Regions from separate parts of the Ensifer sp. NM-2 genome, predicted to be linked through region 1. Evidence: riboswitches for the same ligand, from Rfam matches in the RefSeq annotation. Region 1 holds a riboswitch; the other holds the start of a gene.

Evidence for each region. Region 1 has a riboswitch for FMN ahead of C6558_RS17865 (DMT family transporter). Riboswitches for the same ligand answer to the same signal wherever they lie in the genome.
Region 2: it holds a riboswitch for FMN, as region 1 does, so the genes downstream of both, C6558_RS07775 (6,7-dimethyl-8-ribityllumazine synthase) here and C6558_RS17865 (DMT family transporter) in region 1, are expected to answer to the same signal.

Annotation. Positions count from the first base shown of each region.
Region 1 covers NZ_PVZR01000008.1:148,720-163,691, forward strand. Annotated here, with positions in the region: gene clpP (ATP-dependent Clp endopeptidase proteolytic subunit ClpP) at 1-60, shown strand, start outside; gene clpX (ATP-dependent Clp protease ATP-binding subunit ClpX) at 355-1,632, shown strand; gene lon (endopeptidase La) at 2,011-4,431, shown strand; gene hupB (DNA-binding protein HupB) at 4,654-4,929, shown strand; FMN riboswitch at 5,052-5,304, shown strand; gene C6558_RS17865 (DMT family transporter) at 5,382-6,290, shown strand; gene C6558_RS17870 (esterase-like activity of phytase family protein) at 6,389-8,584, shown strand; gene C6558_RS17875 (MarR family winged helix-turn-helix transcriptional regulator) at 8,679-9,152, opposite strand; gene C6558_RS17880 (methyl-accepting chemotaxis protein) at 9,336-11,174, opposite strand; gene C6558_RS17885 (exonuclease SbcCD subunit D) at 11,551-12,828, shown strand; gene C6558_RS17890 (AAA family ATPase) at 12,828-14,972, shown strand, end outside.
Region 2 covers NZ_PVZR01000003.1:82,015-96,986, reverse strand. Annotated here, with positions in the region: gene C6558_RS07800 (ABC transporter substrate-binding protein) at 1-913, shown strand, start outside; gene C6558_RS07795 (ABC transporter permease subunit) at 1,196-2,071, shown strand; gene C6558_RS07790 (iron ABC transporter permease) at 2,068-2,856, shown strand; gene C6558_RS07785 (ABC transporter ATP-binding protein) at 2,861-3,922, shown strand; gene C6558_RS07780 (TfoX/Sxy family protein) at 4,117-4,470, shown strand; FMN riboswitch at 4,637-4,786, shown strand; gene C6558_RS07775 (6,7-dimethyl-8-ribityllumazine synthase) at 4,878-5,351, shown strand; gene C6558_RS07770 (low temperature requirement protein A) at 5,592-6,869, opposite strand; gene C6558_RS07765 (RpiB/LacA/LacB family sugar-phosphate isomerase) at 7,227-7,664, opposite strand; gene C6558_RS07760 (triose-phosphate isomerase) at 7,707-8,474, opposite strand; gene C6558_RS07755 (DeoR/GlpR family DNA-binding transcription regulator) at 8,471-9,256, opposite strand; gene C6558_RS07750 (sugar phosphate isomerase/epimerase) at 9,361-10,299, opposite strand; gene C6558_RS07745 (TIGR01459 family HAD-type hydrolase) at 10,314-11,153, opposite strand; gene C6558_RS07740 (FGGY-family carbohydrate kinase) at 11,150-12,436, opposite strand; gene C6558_RS07735 (class II aldolase/adducin family protein) at 12,433-13,485, opposite strand; gene C6558_RS07730 (glycerol-3-phosphate dehydrogenase) at 13,498-14,972, opposite strand, start outside.

The sequences.
Region 1 (14,972 bases):
GGTCTGATCGACAAGGTCATCACGTCGCGCGAAGCGATCGAGGCTGCAGAGCAGGCGTGATAACGCGCTTTTGTGTCACGATAGATGCAATTGTGACACAATTGTAATGGTGAAAGGGCTTTATCGAGGGGGTAAAGCCGCTAAGATGACCCCTTAATGTTCTATTGAGCTGTGAAGACATAGGGTTCAGAGTTAGGTGGGAGAGTCGTTGCGGCCGAATCTTGGGCAAAATGCCCTGATACGGTGAGTACTCCCGGAAGCCCTCTTAATGCGGCGCAGGTCTTTGCGCGGGGCGAATTGAGTGGTCCGTGATATCTTTTCCGAAGATGTCCGGCGTGCTGGAAGGAAATGGAAATGAGCAAGGTCAGCGGTAGCAACGGCGGTGACTCGAAGAATACGCTTTATTGTTCGTTTTGCGGCAAGAGCCAGCACGAAGTCCGCAAACTGATTGCCGGACCGACGGTCTTCATCTGCGATGAATGCGTCGAGCTCTGCATGGACATCATTCGCGAAGAGAACAAGACCTCGATGGTCAAGTCCCGCGATGGCGTTCCGACCCCCCAGGAAATCATCAAGGTCCTCGACGAGTACGTCATCGGCCAGCAGCAGGCGAAGCGCATTCTTTCGGTCGCCGTGCACAACCACTACAAGCGTCTGGCCCATGCGGCCAAGGGCAGCGATGTGGAGCTGGCGAAGTCGAACATCATGCTCGTCGGCCCGACCGGTTGCGGCAAGACCTATCTCGCACAGACGCTTGCACGCATCATCGACGTGCCCTTCACGATGGCCGATGCGACGACGCTGACGGAAGCCGGCTATGTCGGTGAAGACGTCGAAAACATCATCCTGAAGCTGCTGCAGGCTGCCGACTACAATGTCGAGCGCGCCCAGCGCGGCATCGTCTACATTGACGAAGTCGACAAGATCTCGCGCAAATCCGACAACCCGTCGATCACCCGTGACGTTTCCGGTGAGGGCGTGCAGCAGGCGCTCTTGAAGATCATGGAAGGCACTGTTGCTTCGGTGCCGCCTCAGGGTGGCCGCAAGCATCCTCAGCAGGAATTCCTGCAGGTGGATACCACCAATATCCTGTTCATCTGCGGCGGCGCCTTCGCCGGCCTCGATAAGATCATCTCCGCCCGTGGCGAGAAGACGTCGATCGGTTTCGGCGCGACGGTTCGCTCGCCGGAAGATCGCCGCGTCGGCGAAGTTCTGCGCGAACTCGAGCCGGAAGATCTGGTTAAGTTCGGCCTGATCCCGGAATTCATCGGCCGTCTGCCGGTTCTGGCAACGCTCGAAGACCTCGATGAGGACGCGCTGATCCAGATCCTGTCCGAGCCGAAGAACGCTCTGATCAAGCAGTACCAGCGGCTGTTCGAGATGGAGGACGTCGAACTGACCTTCCACGAGGACGCGCTGCGCGAGATCGCCCGTCGCGCCATCGTGCGCAAGACCGGCGCCCGTGGCCTGCGCTCGATCATGGAAAAGATCCTGCTCGACACGATGTTCGAGCTGCCGACGCTCGAAGGCGTTCGCGAAGTCGTGATCTCCGACGAGGTGGTGAAGGGTGCGGCGCGGCCGCTCTACATCTATTCCGAGCGCTCGGAAGAGAAGGCGAACGTTTCGGCCTGATCGCAGGCCCACAGATCGGACCTGAAAAAGCCCGCCTCGTGCGGGCTTTTTCATGGCCTTGCACTTAGTTGTTGAGATGGCTTGCGCGGGGGACGATTTAACAATTCGGTTGTTGCTAAAGTGTCTTAACAACGCAATGATGTGACGATTCAGTAGAGGGCCTCGGCCGTTGCATATCCTTGAAGCCTCGTTTTCCGTCGCAAGGTACGCAACAGCAATAAAGCGTAGTCAGAAGGACCCGGCCACTGATGGTGGATGTTGCGGCGAGCCTTGAAAAGGACTCTCTAGCACTCCACTTTCATGTGGAAAATATGACAACCGGGAGTGCCGCTGTGGCTCCCGGGAACGGGCCCGAAATCGGGACGGAAAGGAAATGACATGACGAGCAAAACGTCTCCGGCGACTGAAAGCGCGACCTATCCGGTCTTGCCGCTTCGCGACATTGTAGTCTTCCCGCACATGATCGTGCCGCTCTTTGTCGGCCGTGAAAAGTCCATCCGTGCGCTTGAAGAAGTCATGGGGACCGACAAGCAGATCATGCTTGCCACCCAGATCAACGCGACGGACGACGATCCGGAAGCCTCGGCGATCTACCAGGTGGGCACGATTGCCAATGTCCTGCAGCTCCTGAAGCTGCCCGACGGCACCGTCAAGGTGCTGGTCGAAGGGCGCACGCGCGCCAAGATCGACAGCTACACGCCGCGCGAAGAATTCTACGAAGCGTCCGCACAGGCGCTCGACGAGCCGGAAGAAGATCCGGTCGAGATCGAGGCGCTCAGCCGCTCGGTCGTCTCCGAATTCGAAAGCTACGTGAAACTCAACAAGAAGATTTCTCCGGAAGTCGTCGGCGTCGCGAGCCAGATCGAAGATTATTCGAAGCTTGCCGACACCGTCGCATCGCATCTATCGATCAAGATCGTCGAAAAGCAGGAAATGCTGGAAACCACCAGCGTGAAGATGCGCCTGGAAAAGGCGCTCGGCTTCATGGAAGGTGAGATCTCCGTCCTGCAGGTGGAAAAGCGTATCCGTTCGCGCGTCAAGCGCCAGATGGAGAAGACCCAACGCGAGTACTACCTCAACGAACAGATGAAGGCGATCCAGAAGGAACTCGGCGACGGTGAAGACGGCCGCGACGAGATGGCCGAAATCGAAGAGCGCATCGCCAAGACCAAGCTTTCCAAGGAAGCGCGCGAAAAGGCCGACGCCGAGCTGAAGAAGCTGCGCCAGATGAGCCCGATGTCGGCGGAAGCAACCGTCGTGCGCAACTATCTGGATTGGCTGCTTGGCATGCCGTGGGGCAAGAAGTCCAAGATCAAGACCGATCTGAACCATGCCGAGGAAGTGCTCAACGTCGATCACTTCGGCCTCGACAAGGTCAAGGAGCGCATCGTCGAATATCTCGCCGTCCAGGCCCGTTCGACGAAGATCAAAGGCCCGATCCTGTGCCTCGTCGGCCCTCCGGGCGTCGGCAAGACTTCGCTTGCCAAGTCGATCGCCAAGGCGACCGGCCGCGAATACGTGCGCATGGCGCTGGGTGGCGTTCGTGACGAAGCCGAAATCCGCGGTCACCGCCGCACCTACATTGGCTCGATGCCCGGCAAGGTCGTCCAGTCGATGAAGAAGGCGAAGAAGTCCAACCCGCTCTTCCTGTTCGACGAGATCGACAAGATGGGCCAGGACTTCCGTGGCGACCCGTCCTCGGCTCTGCTGGAGGTGCTGGATCCAGAACAGAACTCGACCTTCATGGATCACTACCTTGAAGTCGAATACGATCTGTCCAACGTGATGTTCATCACCACGGCGAACACGCTGAACATTCCGGCGCCGCTGATGGACCGCATGGAAGTGATCCGTATTGCCGGCTACACCGAAGAGGAAAAGCTGGAAATCGCCAAGCGGCACCTGCTGCCGAAGGCGATCCGCGATCACGCGCTGCAGCCGAAAGAGTTTTCGGTCACCGACGGTGCGCTGATGGCGATCATCCAGACCTACACACGCGAAGCCGGCGTTCGTAACTTCGAGCGCGAACTGATGAAGCTCGCCCGCAAGGCGGTAACCGAGATCATCAAGGGCAAGGCCAAGGCAGTGGCAGTCACTGCCGGCAACATCCAGGACTACCTTGGCGTACCGCGTTATCGTCACGGCGAAGCCGAACGCGACGATCAGGTCGGTGTGGTCACAGGTCTTGCCTGGACCGAGGTCGGCGGCGAACTGCTGACGATCGAAGGCGTCATGATGCCCGGCAAGGGCCGCATGACCGTCACCGGCAACCTGCGCGACGTGATGAAGGAATCGATTTCGGCGGCGGCATCCTATGTCCGCTCGCGGGCGATCGACTTCGGCATTGAGCCGCCGCTGTTCGACAAGCGCGACATCCACGTGCACTTGCCGGAAGGCGCGACGCCCAAGGATGGCCCGTCGGCCGGTGTTGCCATGGCAACAGCGATCGTCTCTGTCATGACCGGTATTCCGATCTCCAAGGACGTGGCGATGACGGGTGAGATCACCCTTCGCGGCCGCGTGCTGCCGATCGGAGGACTGAAGGAAAAACTGCTGGCGGCCGTTCGCGGCGGCATCAAGAAGGTGCTGATCCCCGAGGAAAACGCCAAGGATCTCGCCGAGATCCCGGACAACGTGAAGAACGTGCTGGAGATCATCCCCGTTTCGCGGATGGGTGAAGTGCTCGAGCACGCTCTGGTCCGCGTCCCGGAGCCGATCGAATGGGACCCGGCAAATGAGCCGGCAACCGTCGCCGCGGTTGATTCGCAGGACGAAGCGGGCGCTTCCATCGCCCACTGATTGACAGGACCGGGCGGGTGCAATTGTGTTCCCGTCAGGCCCATTTGGCAGAAAAACAAGGAAGACCGGCCTCTGGCCGGTCTTTTTTGTTGTAAAAGCATGCTGCAAGCCTTGCATTCCAAGGGATTAGGCGCAATTGGGAATGGCAAGACGCGGGCGATGCGCAAGCCGCCGCGGCTTAAAAACACAGTCGTTTCGAACCATTTTGAAAGGGGTGGAAACATGAACAAAAATGAGCTCGTGTCTGCCGTTGCTGAGAAGGCCGGACTTTCCAAGACCGACGCATCTTCCGCAGTTGATGCAGTTTTCGAGACCATCCAGGCTGAACTTAAGGACGGTGGCGACATTCGCCTCGTCGGTTTCGGCAACTTCTCCGTTTCGCGTCGCGAAGCCTCCAAGGGCCGCAACCCGTCCACGGGCGCTGAAGTTGACATCCCGGCACGCAACGTTCCGAAGTTCACGGCCGGCAAGGGCCTGAAGGATGCCGTTAACGGCTGATAGGTTTGCTTGACGGCCGGATACGAGGCCGGCCGTCCAAGTCTTGAAGGGTTCGGTTCACGCCGGACCCTTTTGCGTTTCGGCTGCCCTTGCAGCAGCGCGGTCTTTGGTCTACGGCTCAGCCCTGTTCTCAGGGTGGGGTGAAACTCCCCACCGGCGGTAAGGGCTCAGCGCCGCGCGTCAAATATGACGCGCAACGGACGCTGTGACACTTGAAAGCTGCTGCATAATTTTCTCCTTAAATCGGATTGGATTTAAGGAATTATGCAGCAGGCCCAAGCCCGCGAGCACTTCAGGCGCTGTCGTGTCGGAAGGTTAGCAGATCCGGTGCGATTCCGGAGCCGACGGTCACAGTCCGGATGAAAGAGAATGATCGTGGGTGCGACGGGCGGGCGGTCCGTCGTCGCATCCTGCGCTCATGTGTCCTGATTTGTGTAGGTCCCTGTTTGCGGATGAAGGACATGAGCGAGACGACCCAAGCACTTTTCACCTCCCGTGCCATGGCCGGTGCGGCCTGGATGATACTGGCCGGCGTCGCCTTTGCTCTCCTGAATGTCGTCACGCAATGGATGACGATGCAACTCGGCTTTTCCGCCACCTCGACTGCCTTCTGGCAATATGCATTTGCACTCGTCTTCTCCCTGCCGTTCCTGTTTCGCGCCGGCCTGTCGGCCATGCGCACCGATTACCCCTGGCGTCACGTCATTCGCGTTGCCTTTGCGGCGCTCGGCGTAGGGGCCTGGGTTTCGGGCCTGGCTTCTGTTCCGATCTGGCAGGCGATCGCGCTGGTGATGACATCGCCATTTTTCATCATTCTTGGTGCGCGGCTCTTCCTGGGCGAACGCGTTGGTCCGGCACGCTGGGCAGCGGCGGCAGTCGGCTTTGCCGGCGCCACGATCATCCTGCAGCCCTGGTCGGAAAGCTTCACCTGGGCAGCGCTGCTGCCGGTTTTCTCGGCGCTGCTCTGGGGGGCGGCGTCGCTGATCACCAAGAGCCTGACAGGCATCGAGCGCCCTGAGACGATAACGGTCTGGTTGCTCGTGCTTCTGACGCCGATCAATGGTGTGCTGGCGCTGTCGGCAGGGTTTGTCGTGCCGAGTGGAACTATCCTTGCGCTATTGGTGCTGGCGGGGCTTTTGACCGTGGTGGCACAGTATCTGTTGACGCTTGCCTATACCGTCGCAGACGCAGCGTATGTGCAGCCTTTCGACGATCTCAAGCTACCGCTCAACGTTCTCGCCGGCTGGCTCGTCTTCGGTTATGCGCCGAGCGGCTATCTGTGGCTGGGGGCGGTCCTGATCCTCGGCGCCTCGCTTTTCATCATGCGCAACGAGATGAAACGCGAGCGCGCGACCGCGTAAGACAACGCTGCACAACAAAGGCGCGAGACTGTCATGCGCCTGTCATCGCCATCCCGCAGAACCCCCTTGTTTTGAATATTCGACATGGGGGATTTTTCATGACCATTTCATCATGCAGAACGGCACTTGCCGCCATACTTCTTGCGTCCGTTGCCTTTCCGGCTGCCGCCGAACCGGTGTTCAATCGTATTGCGTCCTTCGCCGTTGCCGACAATCTGCCGGAGGGCGATGCCCGCAAGGACGCGACATCCGCGGAAATCATTACCGCCACCGAAGACGGCAATACGCTGATCTATTCCGATAGCCCGGGCAAGCGCATCGGCCTTATCGATATCACCGACGCCAAGGCGCCGAAGGCGGCCGGTATCGTGTCGTTCGATGGCGAGCCGACCTCGGTAACCGTCGCCGGTACCAAGGCCCTGATCGCGGTCAACACACGCGAAAGCTTCACCAAGCCTTCCGGCTTTCTCGCTACCGTCGACGTTGCCTCGAAGAAGGTCGAGTCGACCTGCGATCTCGGCGGCCAGCCGGACTCCGTCGCGGTCAACAAGGACCGGACCATTGCTGCGATCGCGATCGAGAATGAGCGCGATGAAGAGGTCAACGACGGCAAGATCCCGCAGATGCCTGCCGGCGACCTGGTGATCCTGTCTCTGAAGGATGGTGGTGCCGATTGCGCGACGATCAAGCACGTGACCCTCACCGGTCTTGCCGAGGTTGCAGGCGACGACCCGGAGCCGGAATTCGTGTCCTTCAACGGCAAGGACGAGATTGCGCTGACGCTGCAGGAGAACAACCACATCGTCATCATCGACGGCAAGTCGGCGACGGTAAAGACGCATTTCTCCGCTGGCGCGGTCGACCTTAGGGACATCGACGCCAAGCGTGACGGCGCCATCGCCTTCATGGACGAGCAACCGGGCCGCAAGCGCGAGCCTGACGCCGTCAAGTGGCTCGACGACAATCGCATCGTCGTCGCCAACGAAGGTGACTATGAGGGCGGTTCGCGCGGCTTCACCATCTTCGATACGGCCGGTAAGGTCCTGTTCGAATCGGGTGCGAGTTTCGAACACGAGATCGCTTCGATCGGCCACTATCCCGAGAAGCGCTCGTCGGCCAAGGGCGTCGAGCCGGAAGGCCTCGAGGCTGCCAAGTTCGGCGAAGACAATCTGTTCTTCGTGCTTGCCGAACGTGCATCCGTCGTCGGCGTTTACAAGGACACCGGCGCCGAGCCGGAACTGCTGCAATTGCTGCCGTCGGGCATCTCGCCGGAGGGTGCCGTCGCGATCCCGTCGCGCAATCTGCTTGCGACCGCCAACGAGGTCGATCTCGGCGAAGACGGCGGCGCTCGCTCGCATGTGATGATCTACGAGCGTGGCGAAGGTGAAGCCGCCTATCCGCAGATCCGTTCGGCGGACAAGGATGGTCTGCCGGTGGGCTTCGGAGCCTTGTCGGGCCTCGCAGCCGTTGCCGACAAGCCGGGCTTCCTGCGCGCAGTCAACGATTCGGTTTATGCATCGCAGCCGACCATCTTCACCATCGATGCGACGCAGAAGCCGGCGTTGATCACCGAGACGCTTCGGATCACCCGCGATGGCGCCCCGGCACAGAAGCTCGACATCGAAGGCATCGCCAATGATGGGGAAGGGGGCTTCTGGCTCGCTTCGGAAGGCAACGCCGACAAGCTCTACAGCCACGCGCTGCTGCGTGTGAACAAGAAGGGCGAGATCAAGAAGGAGATCGCCCTGCCCGAAACTCTGCGTGCAGGCGAGAGCCGCTTCGGCTTCGAGGGTGTAACGGTTGTCGGCGAAGGCGACGATCAGGTTCTCTGGATGGCCGTCCAGCGCGAATGGAAGGACGACGAGAAGGGCTTCGTCAAGCTCGTCTCCTACAAGCCGTCGAGCGAGGAATGGGGTGCTGTGCGTTATCCGCTCGAGAAGGCGGATGGCGGCTGGGTCGGCCTGTCGGAAATCTCCGTCCACGGCGATTATGCCTATATCATCGAGCGAGACAACCTGATCGGCCAGGCAGCCAAGCTGAAGAAGCTCTACCGTGTCGCCCTTGCCGACCTGAAGCCGGCAGCCCTTGGCGGCGAGCTTCCTGTCGTCAAGAAGGAAGAGGTTCGCGACCTCCTTCCCGATCTGAGGGCCCTGAAGGGTTACGTCGTCGACAAGGTCGAAGGCTTCACCGTCGATGCCGCCGGCAACGGCTATGTCGTCACCGACAATGACGGCGTCGACGATTCCTCCGGCGAGACACTGTTCTTCTCCATCGGTGCCATCGACGCGATGTAATCGTCGGGCCAGGAGAAAAACGAAAGAGGCCGGGACATGACGTCCCGGCCTCTTTCTGTTTCGGCTATCTGTAAAGGCTGGGGGAAGGGCGGGCCTAGCGAGCGACCGCAATCTGTGCTGCTTCGGCCTCATCCTTGCGCTTGCGAATTTCGTCGGTCTTGTCGACGAGTTTGCCGACGATATCGAAGAGCTGACCGAGCTCCTTGTCGTCGAGCGCGGAGAAGATCTCCTCGATCAGCTGTTTGCGCGGGTGTTCGGCTGCCTCCAGGATCACGCGTCCCGTGTCGGTGATCGAGACGATCTTGGCGCGGCGATCCTCGGGATCGGGTTTGCGCATCACCAATCGGTCGCGCTCGAGGCCGTCGATCGCTTCGGTGACGGTGCGCGGCGCAAAGTTCAGCGCGCAGGCGATATCCGTCGAGCGACAGGGGCCGAGCTTGCTCAGGAAGAACAGGAATTTGCTCCGCGCCAGCGAAACGCCTTCCTCCGTCATCGACTCGTTCACGAGCCGGTGGACGCGGTGATAAAGCTCAAACAGTCTGTCGGAAACTTCGAATGTCTTCTTCATGATCATCGTTGGAAAATTGTGAGGTGCCATGTCAAATGGCAGCAACATTATTGATAGTTACAATTGCTACATTTGTCGACTAAAACCTCTGCAATTTCACGGTAACGACCTCCGCAAGCAAGAAACGGCCTCCGTTTCCGGAGGCCGTTTCACTTGTAGTGCCAAGAATTTCACCCGTTCGGACTATGCTGCCCGGCGCGATGAGCCGGTCCAAGGCGCGTAACCGTGGCCCGAATCCTGGGCCAATGTGAAGCGAGCGATCAGTTCGCGAAGACGGCCGGCCTCCTGTGCCAGCGTCGCGCTTGCGGCGTTCGCCTCTTCGACCATTGCGGCGTTCTGCTGGGTCACCTGGTCCATCTGGTTGACGGCGGTGTTGACCTCGGAAAGCCCGGCGGACTGTTCCTGTGCCGAAACGGCGATCGCGTCCATGTGCTGGTTGATCGTGACGATAAAGCCTTCGATCGTGCGCAGAGCCTCGCCGGTTTCACGCACGAGTTTGACGCCGCTCTGCACTTCCACCGCTGAATTGCGGATCAGGTCCTTGATCTCCTTGGCGGCATTGGCCGAACGCTGTGCGAGTTCGCGCACTTCCTGGGCGACGACGGCAAATCCCTTGCCGGCATCACCGGCGCGCGCTGCTTCCACGCCGGCATTCAGCGCCAGCAGGTTGGTCTGGAAGGCGATTTCGTCGATGACGCCGATGATGTTGGAGATTTGGCTCGACGAATGCTCGATGCGGCCCATGGCGTCGATTGCGCCGGAGACGATGGCGCCGGACTTGTGGGCGCTTTCGTTTGCCTGGCTGGCAATGGCGCGGGCTTCGTTGGTGCGCTTGGACGAGCTGCCGACATTGACCGTGATCTGGTCGAGGGCGGCTGCCGTTTCTTCCAGCGACGCGGCCTGCTGTTCGGTGCGACGTGACAGATCGTCGGCGCTCTGGCTGACTTCGCGTGCACCGCTGTCGATGCTGCCCGAGCTGGAGGAGACGGCAGCCAGTGTATCGGCCAGCTGGGCAACGGCCTGGTTGAGGTCGTGACGCAGCTGTTCGAAATCCGGTGCGAAAGGTTCGTTGAGCTGGAAGGCGAGATCGCCGGCCGCCAGGCGGCGAAGACCGGTTGCAAGGCCGGCTGTCGCTTCCTGCAGACGGAGCTGTGCGGCCGCCTCGGCCTCTTCGGTCACGCGGTGACGCTCGGCCTCTGCCTGCGAACGCTGGACCTTGGCATCTTCCTCGAGCTGAAGATTGGAGATGGCCGCCTCGCGGAAGACCTCGACGGCGCGCGCCATCTCGCCGATCTCGTCCTTGCGCACGCCATAGGGAATGGCGGTGGCCGTATCGCCATTTGCGAGACCTGCCATCGAGCGGGTGATGATCTGGATTGGACGGGCAATGCCGCGGATTGCGTAGAAAATAGCGCCGAGGACGATGAGAGCCGCAACCGCGATGACAGCCATTTCGATCATACGGATCTGGTCGTGCGTGGTGGAGCTGTCAGCAACGGCAGCGTCGGCGCCGGCCAGATTGAGCGCGCGCATTTCCTTGATCGCCTGGTCGACCTGCTGTTCCCTCTCGCGCATCTCGACCTTGAACACGCTTTGCGCCTTCATATTCTCGAGATTGTTGGAGAGCTTGACCATGCCGGCGGAAACCGAGAGGTAGGCCTCATAGGCGCTCTTGACCTTTTCAAGTGCTGCCTTGTCGGCGTCGTTGACCATCAGGGCGGCGTATTCGTCCGAAAGCTTGTTGAAGCCATCTACGGTTTCGCCGATGACCTTCTCGGCCGCCTTCTTCTCGAAGGGGGTCAGCGAGATCAGGTGCCGGGCAAACGACATGCGTGTGTCCGAAAGCTGGGTTTCCAGTGCGCGCGAGAGCGAGACACGCGGCAGCCACGTGGTGGCAATCTCGTTGTTGCGCTCGTTCATCATCTTGATGCCGCCAAGCGAGGCGACGGCCAGAACGGTGACGATGAGGCCAACCATCAGGAAAAGGGCAATAAGGGTGTGTGATATCTTTAGGCGCGACATGAATAACTCCGGAGGAACGGCGTCCGTAAAAGCTTGTGCATGAATAAGTCGTTCCGGCTCTTGATCGTCATGACGGAGCGGATGCCGAAGCAGGGAGTCATTCCTGTGCTTGGCCGCACGCAAAATGCAGCCGAGCGGAACCTAGCCAACAAGTTCTTACAAAAGCGCTAATCGATTAAAGTGAGTATAATCTGATATTTGCACATAGGGGCGCGCGCTTTTGCGGCAGAACGTTTCAAGTCGAAACTCCAGTCATTACGTATGAGCGCTGGCTTTACTTAACTGCCCTGAAATAACGGCGAGTGACGGGCGCATCCGCGTGGATGACGGTGTCCGGCGCATTGACGGGTGCTGCTCCCACGGGCCATGGTCGGCCATGTCCTTCCGCTTCGTTCACACCGCCGATCTTCATCTTGATTCCCCGCTGCGCAGCCTTGCGCTTCGAAATGCCGAGCTCGCCGACATCGTGCGCGGTGCGACCAGGCAAGCGCTTGTGAGGATCGTCGATCTTTGCCTTGCCGAAGAGGTCGATGCCTTGCTGATCGCCGGCGACCTTTATGATGGCAGCCAGACCTCGATGAACACCGCGCTGTTTCTCGCTGGCGAACTGCGCCGGCTCGACGAGGCCGGCATCCGGGTCTTCATCATCCGCGGCAATCACGATGCCCAATCGCAAGTGACGAACGAGCTGACGCTCTCGCCATCGACACACGTCTTCAAGGGCCGCGGCAAGGCAGTCCTCGCAAAGACGCTGGAGAGCGGCCGCGATGTCTATATCCATGGTGTGAGCTTTGCGAACCCCCATGCGTCGGAAAGCTTGCTGCCGTCCTTTCAGTCACCGGTCGCCGACGCGATCAATATCGGCATGTTGCACACGAGCCTCGCCGGCGCTGCCGGCCATGACCTCTATGCTCCCTGCAGCGTGGCGGATCTCCAGGCGCACGGCTTCGACTATTGGGCGCTCGGCCATGTCCATCAGCGTCAGGTCCATGCCAGCGAACCTTTCGTCGTCATGCCGGGCATGCCGCAGGGGCGCGACATCAACGAAGCCGGCAGCAAGGGCGTGACGTTGGTGACGGTGACCGACGAAGGGCGGGTTTCGATCGAGGAGCGGGCAATCGGCCTTGCCACCTTCGAGCGGATCAGCCTTGACCTCACCGGCGTTTCCGAGTGGGGCGATATGCTTGATACGGTCGGGAACGCTTTCTTGCAGTCGCGCGAGACGACCGCTGCCGACAATGTGATCTTCCGCCTGACACTGACTGGCGCGACGCCGCTTTCCTGGCGCATGCGCCGTGATGGCGATCTGCTCCGGGCCGAGATCGACAATGTGGCTGCGGGCAACGGCGGCTGCTGGGTCGAGAAAATCGAGCTCGATTGCCGCAGTCCTGGTGCAGAGGCGGGGGCGGTTATGGCTGATCCGGTCGACGAACTGGCGGCCCTTGTCGGCAGCGATGTCCTGCCGGCCCACGGTTTCCGTCAGGAAGTGCGCTCTGCGGTCGAGGAATTGCTGCAGCAGTTGCCGCCGGACCTGCGCCAGGTTCTGGCGCCGGATGAGGCGGCGGTCGAAAGACTGGCGTTCGATGCCGGTGTCTCCGGTGCTGCGGAGGTGCTCGCACACCTTCATGGCAATGCAGGCGAGGGTTCACGCTGATGCGGCTGCGCGAACTCGACCTGGTGCGGTACGGCAAGTTTACCGAGCGGCGCCTCGACTTCGGTCCGGCGATATCAGGTAGGCCAGACCTGCATATCGTTTACGGCCCGAACGAGGCCGGCAAGTCGACGCTGTTTTCGGGCTTCCTCGACCTGCTCTTCGGCATCGAGCATTACAGCTCCTACGGCTTTCTGCACGCCTATCAGACGATGCGGGTTGGCGGCACGATCGAGGCGGCCGGCCGCACCCATCAGGCCTTCCGGATAAAGCGCAAGACCAACACGCTGGTCGGTGCCGACGATCAGCCGTTGCCGGACAATCTGTTTTCCGCCGCGCTCGGCTCGATCGACCGCGCGACCTACCGCATGATGTTCTCGCTCGACGACGACAGTATCGAGCAGGGAGGGGAGGCGATCCTGAAGAGCGAGGGCGAACTCGGCTCCCTGCTCTTTTCCGCCAGTTCAGGTCTGCCGGACAGCGCTGCGATCCTGTCTATCCTGCGCGCCGAGGCGGATGCCTTCTATCGACCCCAGGCACGCAAGCATCAGCTTTCCGAGCTGAAGGCCGAACTCGATGCGTTGAAAGTCGAGCGCAACGGGCTGGACGTCAATGCGCGTGAATATGCATCGCTGCGCAAGACGCTTCTTGCCGCCCGCGAGCGCCACGACGCGGCCATGGCGCGGCGCGTCGAACTGCGAGTGGAGCGCGATCGCCTGCGAGCGCAGATCGATGCCTTGCCGCTCTTCCGGCGCCTGTGTGGCTTGCGCATTGATCTGGCAAAGGCGCCGGCCTTGCCGCCAGCGCCGGCCGAGTGGGCCGCAGAACTGCCCGCACTGCGACGGCGCGACATCGAAATTGCGACCAGGTTGCGTCAACTCGCGGACGAAAGTCGCCGTCGGCAGGAAGAGCTGGAGGTCCTGCCGCATGACAAGGCGGCCCTCATCCTGGTGGAACGTTTGAACGCGCTGCAGGAGACGGCGCTCGATGCGCGTTACGTCACAGCCGCGCGCGACATGCCCGCACGGATCGACGAACTGTCGCGGACAAATATCGAAATTTCTGCCTGCCTCGTTAGGCTCGGCGAGCGCGGCGACCAGGATCCGGCATCGCTGCTGTTGCCGACGGCCACAGGCGCTCGCCTGCAGGAACTCTCACGGCGGCATTCCGCGTTGCAGGAGCGTGCGGCATCGGCTCGACAGGAGGCGGATGGGGCAAAACGGATGGAGCGGGAGGCGACAGACGAGCTGGCGCGGCTGCAGGCCGAACGCAGCTCGGCCATCGATCCGAGCGCGTTTGTCGAGCGCTTGCGGCGTGTTCGGCAGGATGATTGCTCCCTGCGCCTGCAGGCCACCCGACAAGTGCTCGAACGCCTGGATGCAGAGCTTGCCGACAAGCTGGCGGCTTTGAAACCCTATTCAGGCAGCGCCGATGATCTGCTTGGCCTGACTGTGCCCGCTGCCGGCACGATCGAGACCTGGCGACGCGACACGGCGGCGCAGGACCAAAGGCGCCTGCGCCTTGCCGACCGCGTCGCGAGCGAAACTGAACAACTGGCCGGAGAGGAAGCTCGCCTCGCGGCCCTGATTGCTTCGGGCGGCGCCCTTGACGACCGGGCGTCCATCGAGATTCGCCAGCAGCGACAACACGCCTGGGAGCGGCACAAGGTCCGGTTGGATGCGACGACTGCGGAAATCTTTGAGGACGCGTTGGGTCGCGACGACGATGCGACGGCATTGCGGCTCGCCGAGGCAGCAAAGGTCGCGGATATGCGCTCGCTCGCTTTGTCGATCGCCGAGCGCCGGGCGCGTCTTGATGAGCTTGGGCGACAACAATGCTCGCTCGCCGAGGAGGCGTCTGCACTTGCACAGGCGGTCAAAGCAACAGCCTCTGCAAGCGGTTTACCTCACGTCACGCAGTTGACGCAGCTGGAAGCCTGGCTCGTGTCCCGGCTCGCGGCGCTCGATGTCCGCACACAACAGCGTTCTACGCGGCTGGAGCTCGATCGCGCCCAGGCCGACGAGAATGACGCGCGCGATGTTCTGAAGGATTCACTTGCCGAGATCGGTGTGACCGAGCGTTTGCCGCAACGGCTCGACGATCTCATGGCCTTTGCCGAGAATGCTGTCGGGCAGGCCCAGGCGGCT
Region 2 (14,972 bases), on a different contig from region 1:
TGGCCTGGAAGTCAACGAGCTGAACCCGGATGCCGGTTCGGGCGACGAAATCGAAGCCATCAAGGCCAACAAGGGCAACACCGGCCCGCAGGCGCCTGACGTCATCGACGTCGGTCTCTCCTTCGGTCCGTCGGCCAAGGCCGAAGGCCTGATCCAGCCCTACAAGGTCTCCACTTGGGATTCGATCCCGGATTCGGCCAAGGACGCCGAAGGTTACTGGTACGGCGACTACTACGGCGTTCTCTCCTTCGTGGTGAACACCGACATCGTCAAGGACGTGCCGAAGGACTGGGCCGACCTGAAGAAGTCGGACTACGCCAACTCGGTCGCCATGGCCGGCGACCCGCGCGCCTCCAACCAGGCGGTTCAGGCCGTCTACGCCGCCGGCCTCGCCGCTGGCGAAACCGATGCCGTCAAGGCTGGTGAAACGGGCCTCGGCTTCTTCGCCGAAGTCAACAAGGCCGGCAACTTCGTTCCGGTTATCGGCAAGTCCGCCTCGCTCGCGCAGGGCTCGACCCCGGTCGTGATCGCCTGGGACTACAACGGCCTTTCCTGGCGCGACAGCCTCAACGGCAACCCGCCGGTTGAAGTCGTCGTTCCGGCTTCGGGCGTCGTCGCCGGCGTCTACGTCCAGGCGATCTCGGCCTACGCGCCGCACCCGAACGCGGCAAAGCTGTGGATGGAGTATCTTTATTCCGACGAAGGTCAGCTCGGCTGGCTGAAGGGCTATTGCCACCCGATCCGCTTCAACGACCTCGCCAAGAACGGCAAGATCCCGCAGGAACTGCTCGACAAGCTGCCGCCGGCAGCAGCCTACGAAAAGGCTGTCTTCCCGACGCTCGAAGAGCAGGCCAAGGGCAAGGAAGCGATTACCACCAAGTGGGATAGCGTCGTCGGCGCAAACGTGCAGTAATATCCATGACTTCCGCCTCTCCGCGCCTCGGCGCGGGGAGGTTTCCCTAAAGCGCGTCACGATCACCAGGATTCGCTTGCTGCGCTTTAAGGTCTTGTTTTTGCGCATGTCGTTGTCGCAAACCGCAACACGCTTTTGCGCGACATGGTTTAATCTCGTGCACAATTCCTTAGCTCGGTATCGATCTAAGGAATTTTGCAGCAAATCAAAGCGCTAAGGCGATCTTTGTGCGTTCATGCGGACGCGCAAAGGTCACTGCAAGCCTCGGGACAGAAAGCCTATATGAGCACCGCTTCACCGACCTTGATCAGCAAGCGAGCCGTCATCGACTGGCTCGGCATTGCTCCCTTCATGCTTTTCGCGCTGCTGTTCCTGATCATCCCGACGCTTTATCTCGTCACCGGCGCGTTCCTGACGCCCGATGGCAGCTTTACCTTCAAGAACATCGGCGATCTGTTCACGCCCTCGATCCTCAGCGCCTACTGGATCTCGATCCGGATCTCGATCGCGTCCTCGATCGGCGGCGCGCTGATCGGCTTCTTCCTCGCCTGGGCAATCGTGCTCGGCGGCGTGCCGACCTGGATCCGCTCGGGCCTCCTGACCTTTTCGGGCGTCGCCTCGAACTTCGCCGGCGTGCCGCTCGCCTTCGCCTTCCTCGCGACCCTCGGGCGCACCGGCCTCGTCACCGTCTTCCTGCGCGAATGGTTCGGCTTCAATCTCTATTCGACCGGCTTCAACCTGCTGTCGTTTTTCGGATTGACCATCACCTACATGTATTTCCAGATCCCGCTGATGGTGCTGATCCTGACGCCGGCGCTCGATGGTCTGAAGAAAGAATGGCGCGAAGCCTCTGAAATCCTTGGCGCCTCGACCTGGCAGTACTGGCGCATGGTGGCGCTGCCGATCCTGTGGCCGAGCCTGCTCGGCACCACGCTCCTGCTGTTTGCCAACGCCTTCGGCGCGATCGCCACGGCCTATGCCTTGACCGGGTCCTCGCTCAACATCGTGCCGATCCTGCTCTATGCGCAGATCCGCGGCGACGTGCTGCACAATCCGAACCTCGGCTATGCGCTGGCGCTCGGCATGATCGTCATCACCGGCATCTCGAACGTTCTCTATATCTGGCTGCGTATGCGCGCCGAACGGTGGCAGAAATGAAAGCACAACGTCTCGGCGCCTGGATCGCCATCGCCATCGGTGCAAGCTACTTCATCATCCCGCTGCTGGGCACGCTGGAATTCTCGCTGCGCATGCGCCGCGGCGAATACTCGTTCGACGCCTATCGCTCGGTCTTCTCCGACCTGCAGTTCCGCGAGACCTTCGGCTATTCGATGATGATGGCCGTGTTGACCATCGTCTTCGGCATGCTGCTGGTGGTGCCGACCGCCTATTGGGTCCGCCTTCGCCTGCCGCAGGTGCGCCCGATCATCGAATTCATCACCCTTCTGCCGCTGGTCATCCCGGCGATCGTCATCGTCTTCGGCTATCTGCGCCTCTACAACTCCTCGTCGTGGATCCCGCTGACCGGCTCGATCTCCGGCACCAATGCGCTGTTGATGTTCTCCTACATGACGCTGTCCCTGCCCTACATGTACCGGGCGGTCGATACCGCGATGCGGGCGATCGACGTCCGCACGCTGACGGAAGCCGCCGAAAGCCTCGGCGCCAAATGGCCGACGATCCTGTTTCGCTGCATCTTCCCCAACGTCATGAGTGGCGTGCTCTCCGGCGCCTTCATCACCTTTGCGATCGTCATGGGCGAATTCACCATGGCCGCGCTGCTCAACCGCCCGGCCTTCGGTCCGTACCTGCAGCTCGTCGGCGCCAACAAGGCCTATGAGCCTTCGGCGCTCGCGGTCATCGCATTCGCCATCACCTGGCTCAGCATGGGTCTGATCCAGCTCGTTTCCCGCATCCAGAAATCCGCTCCGGCCAAGGCTTGATCACATGGCATTCCTGACACTGAACAATATCCAGAAGTCCTTCGGCCCGGTTCAGGTCGTGCACAACTTCAACATGGTCATCGACAAGGGCGAGTTCGTTTCGTTCCTAGGCCCGTCAGGCTGCGGCAAGACGACGATCCTGCGCATGATCGCCGGCTTCGAGACGCCGTCGGGCGGCACGATCACCATCGACAGCAAGGACCAGGGAACGCTGAAGCCCAACCAGCGCAACATCGGCATGGTGTTCCAGGCCTATGCGCTGTTTCCCAACATGAACGTCAACGACAACGTCGCCTTCGGCCTGAAAGTCGCCGGGGCGCAGAAGTCGGAGATCGATACACGCGTCAAGCAGATGCTGAGCCTGATCAAGCTCGAGCACCTGGCCGACCGCTTCCCCTACCAGCTTTCCGGCGGCCAGCAGCAGCGCGTGGCGCTCGCGCGCGCCCTCGCCGTCAAGCCGCAGGTGCTGCTGCTCGACGAGCCGCTGTCGGCGCTCGACGCCAAGATCCGCGTGTCGCTGCGCGAGGAAATCCGCCAGATCCAGCAGCAGCTCGGCATCACCACTGTCTTCGTCACCCATGACCAGGAAGAAGCCCTGTCGATCTCCGACCGCATCGTCGTCATGAATTCCGGGCGAGCCGACCAGATCGGCACGCCGTTCGAGATCTACAACACCCCTGCGACCCGATTCGTCGCCTCCTTCGTCGGCACGCTCAACATCATCGAAGCCAAGGTCGCCGACCCGGCCGCCGGTGCTGTCACCATCGGCAACCAGCAGGTGTCGCTGAAGGAGCCGATCGCCGGCATGAAGGGTGGCGACAACATTTCGCTGGCGCTGCGCCCGGAGGCAGGCTCGATCGCCGACAGCGCCAGGGGCGACACCGCGCTGACCGGCGAGGTGGTTTCGACCAGCTTCCTCGGCTCGGTCATCCGCACCAAGCTGCGCATCGGCGGCGACGTCATCTCCTTCGACATGTTCAACGACCCCGGCCTGACGCCGCCGGCCTTCGGCTCGAACGTCACGCTCCGCTTTGCCGCCAAGGACCTGCTCGTCATCCGCGAGTAGATCTCCAGCGTCCCCCTACAGCGCGTGCGTCTTGTTACGCGCAAAGGTCGCTGTAGCGCTTTGAAGTGCTGCATGTTTTTATCCCTAAATCGAATAGGATTTAAGGAAACATGCAGTAGCTGCCTTGCACATGCCGTGGAGAGATTGCCTGAACCGTCGAATGAAAAACAGCGCATTTTGCACCGGCGGCCGCCATGACTAAAGCGCAGCCGAGTGCGTTCGTCACCCATATCCACGAAGAACTCGCGGATATCGGTCCCGTTGACATAGGCCGCTTCTTCGGCGGTTGGGCCTATCTTGTCGCTGATCGCCAGTTCGCCATCAGCATCAAGGATCGCCTCTATTTCAGGGTTGATCAGCCCCTGAGAGATGCGCTTCTCAGCGAAGGATGTCAGCCGTTCACCTACAACAAGGGCGGCAAACCGGTGGTCGTGCACCGCTACTACGAAGCACCGGTCACTTGCCTTGATGACAGGCAGGCGCTGCTCCATTGGTCCGCACGCGCGATCGCCGCCGAAGACGAAGCCCCGCGTCGCGTCCGCAGATAAATGTCTCGTGGCGGCGACGCGGCACGCGGCCGAGGTCAGACTACGGCGGCTCCCGACGGGAACAGATTTGTCCGGGAGCGATACGGCACGGAAAAAATCTGTCGCGATTTCCCGGATTTTCGTCGCGTCATGCGTTTGACCAGGCACGGCCGATCTATATAGTCGCTCTTGTTCTCAGGGCGGGGTGAAACTCCCCACCGGCGGTAGCGATCGAAAGATCGAAGCCCGCGAGCGCTTCGGAGGTCTACTTCGGAGGTCAGCAGATCCGGTCAGATTCCGGAGCCGACGGTCACAGTCCGGATGGAAGAGAGCAAGCAGGAACGTGGACCCCACACCGGGGTTTCGCGCGCGTGCATGTTCGCCCGACGGGAAAATTGGAAACGCCAAACCCTGGAAGGCTTGAGACCATGACTATTCTTTCCCACCCCACCGCCAAGATTGCGATTGTCCGTGCCCGCTGGCACGCCGACATCGTCGACCGCTGTGTCGATGCCTTCGTCGCCCAATGGACGAAGTTCGGCGGCAGTGCCGCCGACGTCGAGATCTTCGACGTGCCAGGCGCGCTGGAAATCCCGCTGCACGCGCAGAAGCTTGCCAGGACCGGCCGTTACGCCGCGATCCTCGGCACCGCCTTCGTCGTCGATGGCGGCATCTACCGCCATGACTTCGTCGCTGGCACGGTGCTCGACGGTATGATGCGCGTCCAGCTCGATACCGACGTGCCGGTGCTGTCGGCCGTGCTGACGCCGCACAATTTCCAGGAAAGCGCGCCGCTGATCGCCTTCTTCCGCGAACACTTCGTCGCCAAGGGCGAAGAAGCCGCCAATGCCTGCGCCCAGATCCTCGACGCCCGCGCCAAGCTGGCGCTGCTCAACGCCTGATCTGCTGGCGGGCCGCAAGCCCGCGCCGTATCCGGCCGCCACCCCTCATCCGGCCTGCCGGCCACCTTCTCCCCGCCTGCGGGGAGAAGGCTAGGGTGAGGGGCAAGGCTCGCTCAGCGCTCCGATGCGCAACCATCGAGCCGCTTCGCGGCGCCTGCTTGAATCAACCTCTGAACCACCTGAATCAAGCCGCCAGCAACAGCCGGCAAACCGCTGTTTCGAATAGCCAATTCCCGGCGTTCAATGCACCGGCTCTGCCTCATCAAGGCACCGTTCCAGCGCCGCCATCCGGTGGCGATGACCGACCGCCTCGAAACCGACGACGGTCACGAACGGCGCAAACATCAGAATGATCAGGCAGATCGCCATGTCGACGCCCGCCATCGCGGCCGCGATCGACGCCGCAAGCAGCAGCATCGTGCCGGCGAGCAGCCAGGCATGAAGCGGTTCCGACTGCCGCAGCAGATAGGCATACATGCCGTAGACCAGAGCGATATAGGCCGCGACCGGGACCGCCACCGTCAACACGGTCGCAAGCGACCCGATATGCGCCTTGTGCTCGATGTAATAGGCGGCGACATGCAGGCCCGCACCGGTCGCAACGATCGCGGCGAAAATGAACATGTGACCATAGCCCCAGACGAAGGAGCGTCTGCGGTGCACGTGCAGGACCTCGGCACTCGGCAACAGGAAATAGATCCACCACATGCCGAAGGTAAGCCCGGTGCCCGCAAGGCAGACGAGCGCCACGTCGAGGTTCCAGCCCTCCCCATCCACCACCGCCGTGATCGAGGCGACCGTGCCGACGACGCCTTCTCCGAGCGCGATGATTGCCAGAAGGCCGTAGCGTTCCGCAATATGGTGGGCATGCCAGGGCGTGCCGCCATGCCGCGTCTCGGCGATATAGGGCCCGAGCATCTCGATGACGGTGAGCGCCACGACCATGGCGAAGGTGACAACGATCGAGAAGTCGACGAAGATCTGCACGACCCAGCCGAGTTGCGCAACCGTGATCGCTACCACATAGGTCATGCAGGCCTGCCGTCGTGCCGGATCTTGGCCGGCGGCGCGCAGCCACTGGAAGATCATCGCCACCCGCATGACGACGTATCCGAGCACCATCACGCCATTGTCGAGATGGGCACCCTCGTCGACCGAGCGGAACATGGCGGGAAGGCCGATCGCCAGGATCAGCACGCCGACCATCTGCACCATGGTCACGCACCGGAACACCCAGTCGTCGGTGTCATAGGCGGAAGCAAACCAGGTGAAATTGATCCAGGCCCAGCAGATGGCGAAGCTGGCGAAGAAGAAGCCGATCAGCCCCGCCTTGAAATGTCCTTCGGCCATCAGATGCGCAAGCTGCGATGCCGCAAGGCTGAAGGCGATGACGAAGGTCAGGTCGAACAGAAGCTCGAGCGTCGTGGCTGTGCGGTGGTGTTCGTGCGTGTCGCGGCCGCTCATGCGCGCCAGGCGGTGGCTTCCGGCATGCGGCGGTGTCGTTGGGGCGTCGGGCATGGGGCGGCATTCCTCGCTGACGTGACGATATGCAAGCATGTTCAAATATTTACAGAAGCTTCGTCAAGCCGGCAGTGCCCCGGCGGTCTGCCAAAACACCCGACAGCGCCGCGCCTCAAACATGACGCGCAAACGACGCTGAAACGAATTAGGCAGTGGCAAATCAGGAAAAGACGCCCGGCATCTCTGCCGGGCGTCTCGCCGCGATGCGCGAGGGAGGATCAACGTGCATTGCGGTATTAGAGCATTTCCAGGAAAAGTGCGAATCGGCTTTCCGCCAGGAAATGCGTAAAAACAAAGAGATAGAGCGGGTCTGTGGCTCCGTTTAAACCGGAAACGCTCTAGCAGTTGGCTCGCTTACTTCGCCGCGTCGAGACGATCGATCGCGTCGACATTGCCGGCCGACGGGCCGTTCGCGTCGAATTCGGAGGCGAGCCAGGTATCAACGATCGACTTCGCCAGCTCCGGCCCGATGACGCGCGCGCCCATGGTGATGATCTGTGCGTTGTTCGACTTTGCCGCCCGCTCAGCGGAATAGGTGTCGTGGGTCAGCGCGGCGCGGATGCCCGGCACCTTGTTGGCCGAGATGCAGACGCCGATACCGGTGCCGCAGAACAGGATGCCGCGCTCGTTGTCGCCATCGACGATGGTCTGCGCCAGCTTCTGCGACAGGTCGGCGTAGAAACCGGACTGGCTGAGGTCGCTGACTTCGAGGTCGGCCTTGCCCTTGAGATGGGCGGCGATGACGTCGAGCAAGGGCTTGCCGGCGCTGTCTGCTCCGATTGCGATCTTCATGATTGTTCCTTTCCGTCTTGTTGATCTGCGGGGTACGAGGGCTCAGATCGCCTTCGAGACGCGCTGCAGAATGTCGAGATAGCCATTGACGTCCCAGGCGGAGCGGCCGATGAACAGGCCGTCGATGTGCCCCTGGGTGATCAGTTCTTCGCAATTGCCGGGATTGACGCTGCCGCCGTAGAGGACGGGAACGCGCACGCCGAGCGCGCCTTGCGCCACGTCGGCGATCCGCTTATGGCGCTCGTCGGCATAGTCTGATGTTGCCGGAATGCCGTTGACGCCGATGGCCCAGACCGGCTCGTAGGCGAGCAGGATCGTCGCCTTGCGCGCGTCGCCTTCCAGCAGTTCCAGCGCGCCTTCAACCTGCCGCTTCAGGACGGCATCCGCCTCGCCCGCCTCGCGCTCGGCGAGCGTCTCGCCAATGCAGATCAGCGGCACCAGGCCGTGGCGCACCGCCGCTGCCGTCTTCAGGCCCACGGTACGGTCGGTCTCGCCGAAGTGCTCGCGCCGTTCGCTATGGCCAAGCTCGACCACATCGAGGTTGCAGTCCCTCAGCATCACCGGCGAAACCTCGCCGGTCCAGGCGCCGGCGTCGTCCCAATGCATGTTCTGCGCACCGACCTTGACGCCCGTTTGCACGAGCCGTTCCTTGACCTGTCTGACGGCGGTAAAGGGTGGAATGACGAAACGCTGGATGCGCTCGTCGCGCGCTCCGTCCGCTGCGGCCAGCCTCTCGGCAAAGACCATGGCCTCCGCCAGCGTCTTGTTCATCTTCCAGCTTGTGCCCACCCAGAGCTGCGGCTTGTTCATGCTTTCTCCGATGCTTTTCGATTGTCGACCGTCACCAGGGGGATTCCGGCCTCGCGGAGCGTCGCGGCATGCTCATCCGCCACCTCGGCGCCGGTCAGCACCGCATCGAAGGCGTCGAGCCCTGTCAGGAAATGCAGGGCGGAACGCCCGAACTTGTCGTGATCGACCATGAGATATTTGCGCGCCGCCGACTTCACCATCAGCCGCTTGGCCTGCACGACCTCCTGGTCCTGGTGGAAGGCTGCCGTTCCCGCGACTGCGGAGCTGGAGAGGAAGGCGATATCGACGCGCAGCGAGCGCAGCGCCTCTTCGGTGACGATGCCGAAAAAGCCGTTGAACTTCTTGCTGTACTGGCCGCCGAGCGCGATGACGTTGATGCCGGGCGCACCGGACAGACCGGTGATGACGCCGAGGTTGTTGGTGATGACGGTCAGCGGCCTGATGTCCCTGATGCAGCCGGCAATCGCGCCGGCCGTCGAACTGTCGTCGATGAGGATGCTCTGCCCCGGCTCGATCAGGCTCGCCGCATATTCGGCAATGCGGTTCTTCTCGGCGGCGGCAATCTTCTCGCGGTAGCGGAAATCGCTTTCGAACTGCGGGCTCGACTGGATCGAAGCGCCGCCATGCACCTTGCGCAACAGGCCAGCCTGTTCGAGATCGTCGAGGTCGCGATGCACCGTCATCTTGCTGACGCCGAAACGGAGTGACAGATCCTCGACGGACGCCGTGCCGGCCTCCATCAAAACATCCATGATCGCCTGTCGCCTGTCTTCCGGCTTCATCGTCATCCGCCTCGATCCCGATGCCGCGAGAGCGCGACATCACACCTGAGAAGATAACACCTTTATGTTATATTTCAATCTAGCTAATGATACTTTGTGATATTTCAGTGTGATTTTGATGATCGGTTGAACCCGGTATCGATGTAGGGCTCCCAGAACTCCACGGATTCGCGGATCATCTCCACAACGTTGTGGTCGGTCGGTTCCCGCTCGCGGAAGGACAGCTCCAGGCAGATCTCGTTGTCGGTGCCGCCGCCGGCCTTGACCGCATCGATCAGCTTCTCCGGCGTGATGCGGCCATCCCGGTTGTAGGCAGCGGTAAACGGCCAGTGCCCGCCCTTGTTCATCGACGACTGCTTGATGTGGATGATCGGCGAGCGCTCGGGAAATGCGCCCGCCCAGGCATAGGGGTCGATGTCATCGGGGTCGTCGGAGGTGACGTCGCCATGGTCGATATCGACCATCATCTTCATTGGGAGCGGCAACTCCGCCTCGGCGAGCCGCCGGTCGAGCGAGCGGCACTCGGCGATCGTGTGGCCGAACTCGCGCCCGACCGACATCGGTTCCCAGAACACATAGGAAAGACCGGCCGCCTTGCCGTGTTCCGCCACGTCGCGCCAGCAGTCGATGGCGATCTTCATCATCTCCTCGCGCCGGGCCGGGTCGTCATAGTCCCTCAGCGTGAAGATCGCAAACTGCGTGCCCATGCCGGATGCGCCAAGCTCGGCGGAGATATCGGCAAAGGTCTTGAACCAGTCGACATAGTAGCGTCGCACATCCGGGTCGGGGTGGCCGAAGTGGTTGAGCCTGCCATAGGGCCCGGTCATGCCCGAGGTGATCCTGACGCCGGTGCGGCTAAGCGCTGCCCTGAACTGACGGATGGTCTTGGAGATCGTTGCCGCCGGCCAGCCCGGATTGACGAACTCATGCGTCAGCTGCACGTAGCCGATGCGGATCTGCTCCCCGATTGTCTCGATCAGATCATCAGGCTCGGCAAAACGATTGACCAGCGGATTGGTGTTGAGCGACAGCGTGAAAGCCAAGACCGTACTCCTGACTACCAGAGAAATTTCGGGAGGATGAAATCGGGCGTGGCGCCATGCTCGGCAAAGAGTTTTTGCCGCTCCTTGTCGGAGGCATGCTCCAGTATCCCGGTGGTCACCAGCGCCGACTCAAGGCCGGCACTTGCCGCCCCGGCGATATCGTGTTCGATGCTGTCGCCGATTGCGCAGACGCGCGACGGATCGGGATGACCGAGAAAGTCGAGGGCAAAATCGTAGATGTCGGCGAATGGTTTTCCGATCCAGCGCACCGTGCCGCCGAGTTCCTCGTAAAGCTCCGCAATCCGCCCAGCCCCGAAAGCCATTCCGCTCTTGGTCAGCATCACCTTGTCGGGGTTGGTGCAGAGGCACGGCACGCCGCGCCGTGCCGCAGGCGCCAGCAGCGCCTCATAGTGCGACAGCGGCAGGACATCGCCTTCGCTCGCAGCCAGAAGCACGAAGTCCGCATCCGCGCCATCTTCGGTGCGCTCGAGGTCGAGCCCGGTGAGCGGCGACAGATCGCCGTCGCGGCTGACCAGCAGGCACTTTTTCGGAGGCCCGCTTGCCTGCCCGCCTTCCTTTTTCAGGATCTGCCACGCCACTTCGCCCGAGGTCAGGAACCAGTCCCAGCTGCCGGCGACGAAGCCGAGATCGACGAGACGGCGGTCGTTTTCCGCCGAGCGCTTGCCGGAATTCGAGAGAATGATGATGCGCTTGCCCTGATTCTTCAGCCGCACCAGCGTTTCGGCAGCACCAGGATAGGGCCTGCGGCCGTCGCGCAGCACGCCGAACTGGTCGATCAGAAAGGCGTCATAACGATCGGCGATATCGCCGAGGCCTGAGATGACAGTACTCATAACACACCTGCCTGTCTTGCACCGGCAAGCGCCAGCCGCGCCGTGCCGGCTGCGGCCTCTTCCGAACGTACCGTCAGGAACGGCACGCCGAGCTTGCGCGCGCGGATTGCCGACCACGCCGCATTTCTTGCACCGCCACCGACGGTGCGTATGGAACCGAGCTTGGGTCCGCCGAACGATGTCAGCCTGTGATAAGCAAGGCTTTCGATACCGGCGATGCCTTCGAAGATTGCCTTCAGAAACATCGCGTCATCCTCGGGTCGCGGCGTCAGGCGTGGCTCAAGATTCGGATCGGCGATGGGGAAGCGCTCGCCGGGCTTCGTCAGCGGGTAATAGTCGAGCCCGCTATCGACAGCCGGATCGATGCGGGCGGAAAGCTCATCGATGCGCTCTGCGGAAAAATACTCGGCCAGAACAACGCCTCCCGTATTCGATGCGCCGCCCGCCAGCCACATGTCGCCGATCCGGTGGCTGTAGAGGCCATATTCCGGGGCAAACAGCGCCCGGTCGGAAAGCACCTTCACCGTCAACGTCGTGCCGAGTGCGCTGACGCCATCGCCCGGACGATCGGCACCGGTCGCCAGAAACGAGGCACAGCCATCGGTCGTGCCGGCGACTAAAATGACATCCGGCGTCAGGCCGAAGGCTTCGGCTGCGGCCGCCGATATCGTCGCAACCGGCGCACCGGCCGGCAGCACCTCCGGCAGGAGATCGATGCGCGCGCCAGTTCGTGAGATCCACTCCGGCCAGCACCGCGCCACCGGATCGTAGCCGGTCTTCAAGGCATTGTTCTCGTCGGAAACGTCGTAGAGCCCGGTAAAATGCCCGGCGAGCCAATCGGCCTGATGGATGACACGGAAGACATCCGGCACCGATTGGAACAGCAGCACCTTGGCAAGACCGGAGGTTGCCCCGTGGGCGGCACTTTCCTTCGGTGCATGGGCGGCAATTGCGTCCAGCATCGTCCGGTCGGAAACCGGATCGTTGTACATCATCGGCGTGGCAAGCGGCGCACCGTCGGCGGAAACGGGCAGCATCGTGCCCGAGGTTCCGTCGATGCTGATGGCGCGGATCCGTCGACGATCGACCGCCTCGAGCACCTCGCCAAGCGCCGCCCGCACCGCCTTCCACCAGCCGACCGGATCGCGGTGGTCATCGGAAAAAGCGGCGAGCTTGGCCGCACCAGAGGCGACGATCGTGCCGTCAGGCACCATCGCCACGGAGCGCGCGCCCGACGTGCCGATATCGATGCCGACAACAAGGGCGTTCTGATTTCCACTCATTGCAGCGCCTGCCCTGCCCGGTTGAGCTTCTGGCGATATTTCTCCGCGTCCCAGCCGAGCAGTTCGGCGTTCTCGGCATCGCTCAGATAGCGAAGACGCCCATTTGCGGGAATGCGGGCCGTCACGTCGGCAAGGCAGCGCGCCATGGCGAGCGCGCCTGCGGAAATGGTCTTCTCGACCAGTACCCCCTTGCCGGGAAACAGCAGAAGCGGCGGCAGGGTTTCGCCACGTTCATTCCTGGCGGTCTCGATCGAAACGGCGGTTTCGCCCGGCGCGGCGATGACGGACCCCTTGCCGAGGAAGATGACATGGTCGGGATAGAGGCTGCCGCCGGCAGCAATCCGGCAGCTTTCGAGGTCGGTTGCGACCGCATGCAGTCGTGCGTCGTCGGGCAGGCAATAGCCACTGTCGACCGCAAGGCGGGACAGTGCCGCGAGATCGGCTGATGGCGCCGCCCGTCGCTGCGTCGTCAACCGGCGGGAGACCTCGGTCAGAAGGATTGCCGCATCGGCGACGGTCTCGGCGGCAACTGCAAGGCCGTGATTGCCGAGGATCAGCACCGACGTCTTCTCCTGCAGCCGCTCGGCGATCGCCTTGGCAAGCGGCAGCCCCGGCCGCGCATAGGGTACGAAGACATGCGGGATACCCGTCAGGCGTTCGGCAGCGATGGCCGCACCGATCGTCTGCACGGCGGTCGCGATGGTTTCGACGCAATGGACATGGATCACCACCTTCTGCGGCATCAGCGCATGTACCGTCGTCTCGATCGACGGCCTGAGGCCGGAAGGGTTCATTTCGGAGATGACGAAGTCCTGGGCTTTCTCGGCCGCGGGATCCATGCGATCCAACGCTTCGAGCAATGGGTCGAGCGCCACCGGCACCATGACGTCGCGCTGGCGCGCATGGGCAAGCCAGAGGCCGGAGGCCTTGATCCAGAGCGTGCCGACCTCCTTGATCGACGTGTTTCCGCCCGCCCCCTGCACCAGCAGCGGGTCGGCGCCGACCCGCGCCGAGATATCAAGCAAGGCCTCCAATTCCAGACTGCGCATTCCCACTCTCCTTCAGGCCGCCACTTGCTGGCGTTCCAGCCAGCCGGCGAAAGCCAGCCTCTCGGCCTGTGTCATGTGCAGGCCGTGTTTCGTCCGCCGTTCCAGTAGGTCTTCAGCCGTCGACGCCCATTCGTTGTCGATCAGGAAGCGCGCCTCGCGCTCGCGAAACAGCGGGCTGAAGACAGCGCCGAGGTCTTCGAGCGATTTGGCATTGCCGATCAGATCGTGCGTGCGCGTGCCGTAGAGCCGCGCGTAATGCTTGGCGAGGTCGGCCGTCAGCCAGCGATAGCGCGCCTTGAGATCCCCAAGAAACTGCTCGAAATCGGCATTGGCCATGTCGCCACCCGGCAAATGCGCCTTGGCGGTCCAGGCCGCACCCATCTCAGGGAAGAACGGTTTCAGCCGCTCGAGCGCATGTTCCGACAGCTTGCGGAAGGTGGTGATCTTGCCGCCGAAGACGGAGAGAAGCGGCGCCTGGCCGTTGGCCGCATCGACCTCGAAGATATAGTCGCGCGTCACCGCCGACGGGTTTTCGGCATTGTCGTCATAGAGCGGACGCACGCCGGAGAAGGAGTGGACGATATCGTCTTCGGTCAGTTGCTGCTTGAAGTAGCGGTTCACCGATTTCAAGAGATAGGCGATCTCGTTGCCATCGGCGGATACGTCCTCGGGCCGCCCCTCATAGGGGATATCCGTCGTGCCGATCAGCGCCAGGTCGTTCTGGTAGGGGTTGATGAAGATCACCCGCTTGTCCGGGTTCTGCACCAGATAGGCCTGCCGCCCCTCCCAGAATTTCGGCACGACGATATGGCTGCCCTTGACCAGTCGCACACTGCGGCTGGAATTGAGCCCGGCGATCCGGCCGATGACATCGTTGACCCATGGCCCCGCTGTATTGACCACGCAGCGCGCCTTGACCTCGGATTTCACGCCGGTGCGCAGATCCGTCATCTCCACCTGCCAGAGGCCGTCGACGCGACGAATGGCGCTGCAGGCGGTTCGGGTCAAGACGCGCGCGCCCTTCTTCTGCGCATCGAGTGCATTGAGCACAACGAGCCGGGCGTCATCGACCCAACAGTCGGAATATTCGAAGGCCTTGCGATAGTCCCGCTTGATCGGCGCACCCTCAGGCGCAGTGCTGAGATCAAGGCTGCGGGTGCCTGGCAGACGCTTGCGGCCGCCGAGGTGGTCGTAGAGGAACAGTCCGAGCCGCACGAGCCAGGCGGGCCTGTCGGCCGGATTGTGCGGCAGCACGAACCGCATCGGCCAGATGATGTGCGGCGCGGATGAGAGCAGCACCTCGCGCTCGATCAACGCCTCGCGCACCAGCCGGAACTCGTAATATTCGAGATAGCGCAGCCCGCCATGCACCAGCTTGCCCGAGCGCGAGCTTGTGCCTTGCGCCAGATCGTCCTTCTCGCACAAGAGGACCGAGAGCCCTCGCCCGGCCGCATCGCGCGCGATCCCCGCACCGTTGACGCCGCCGC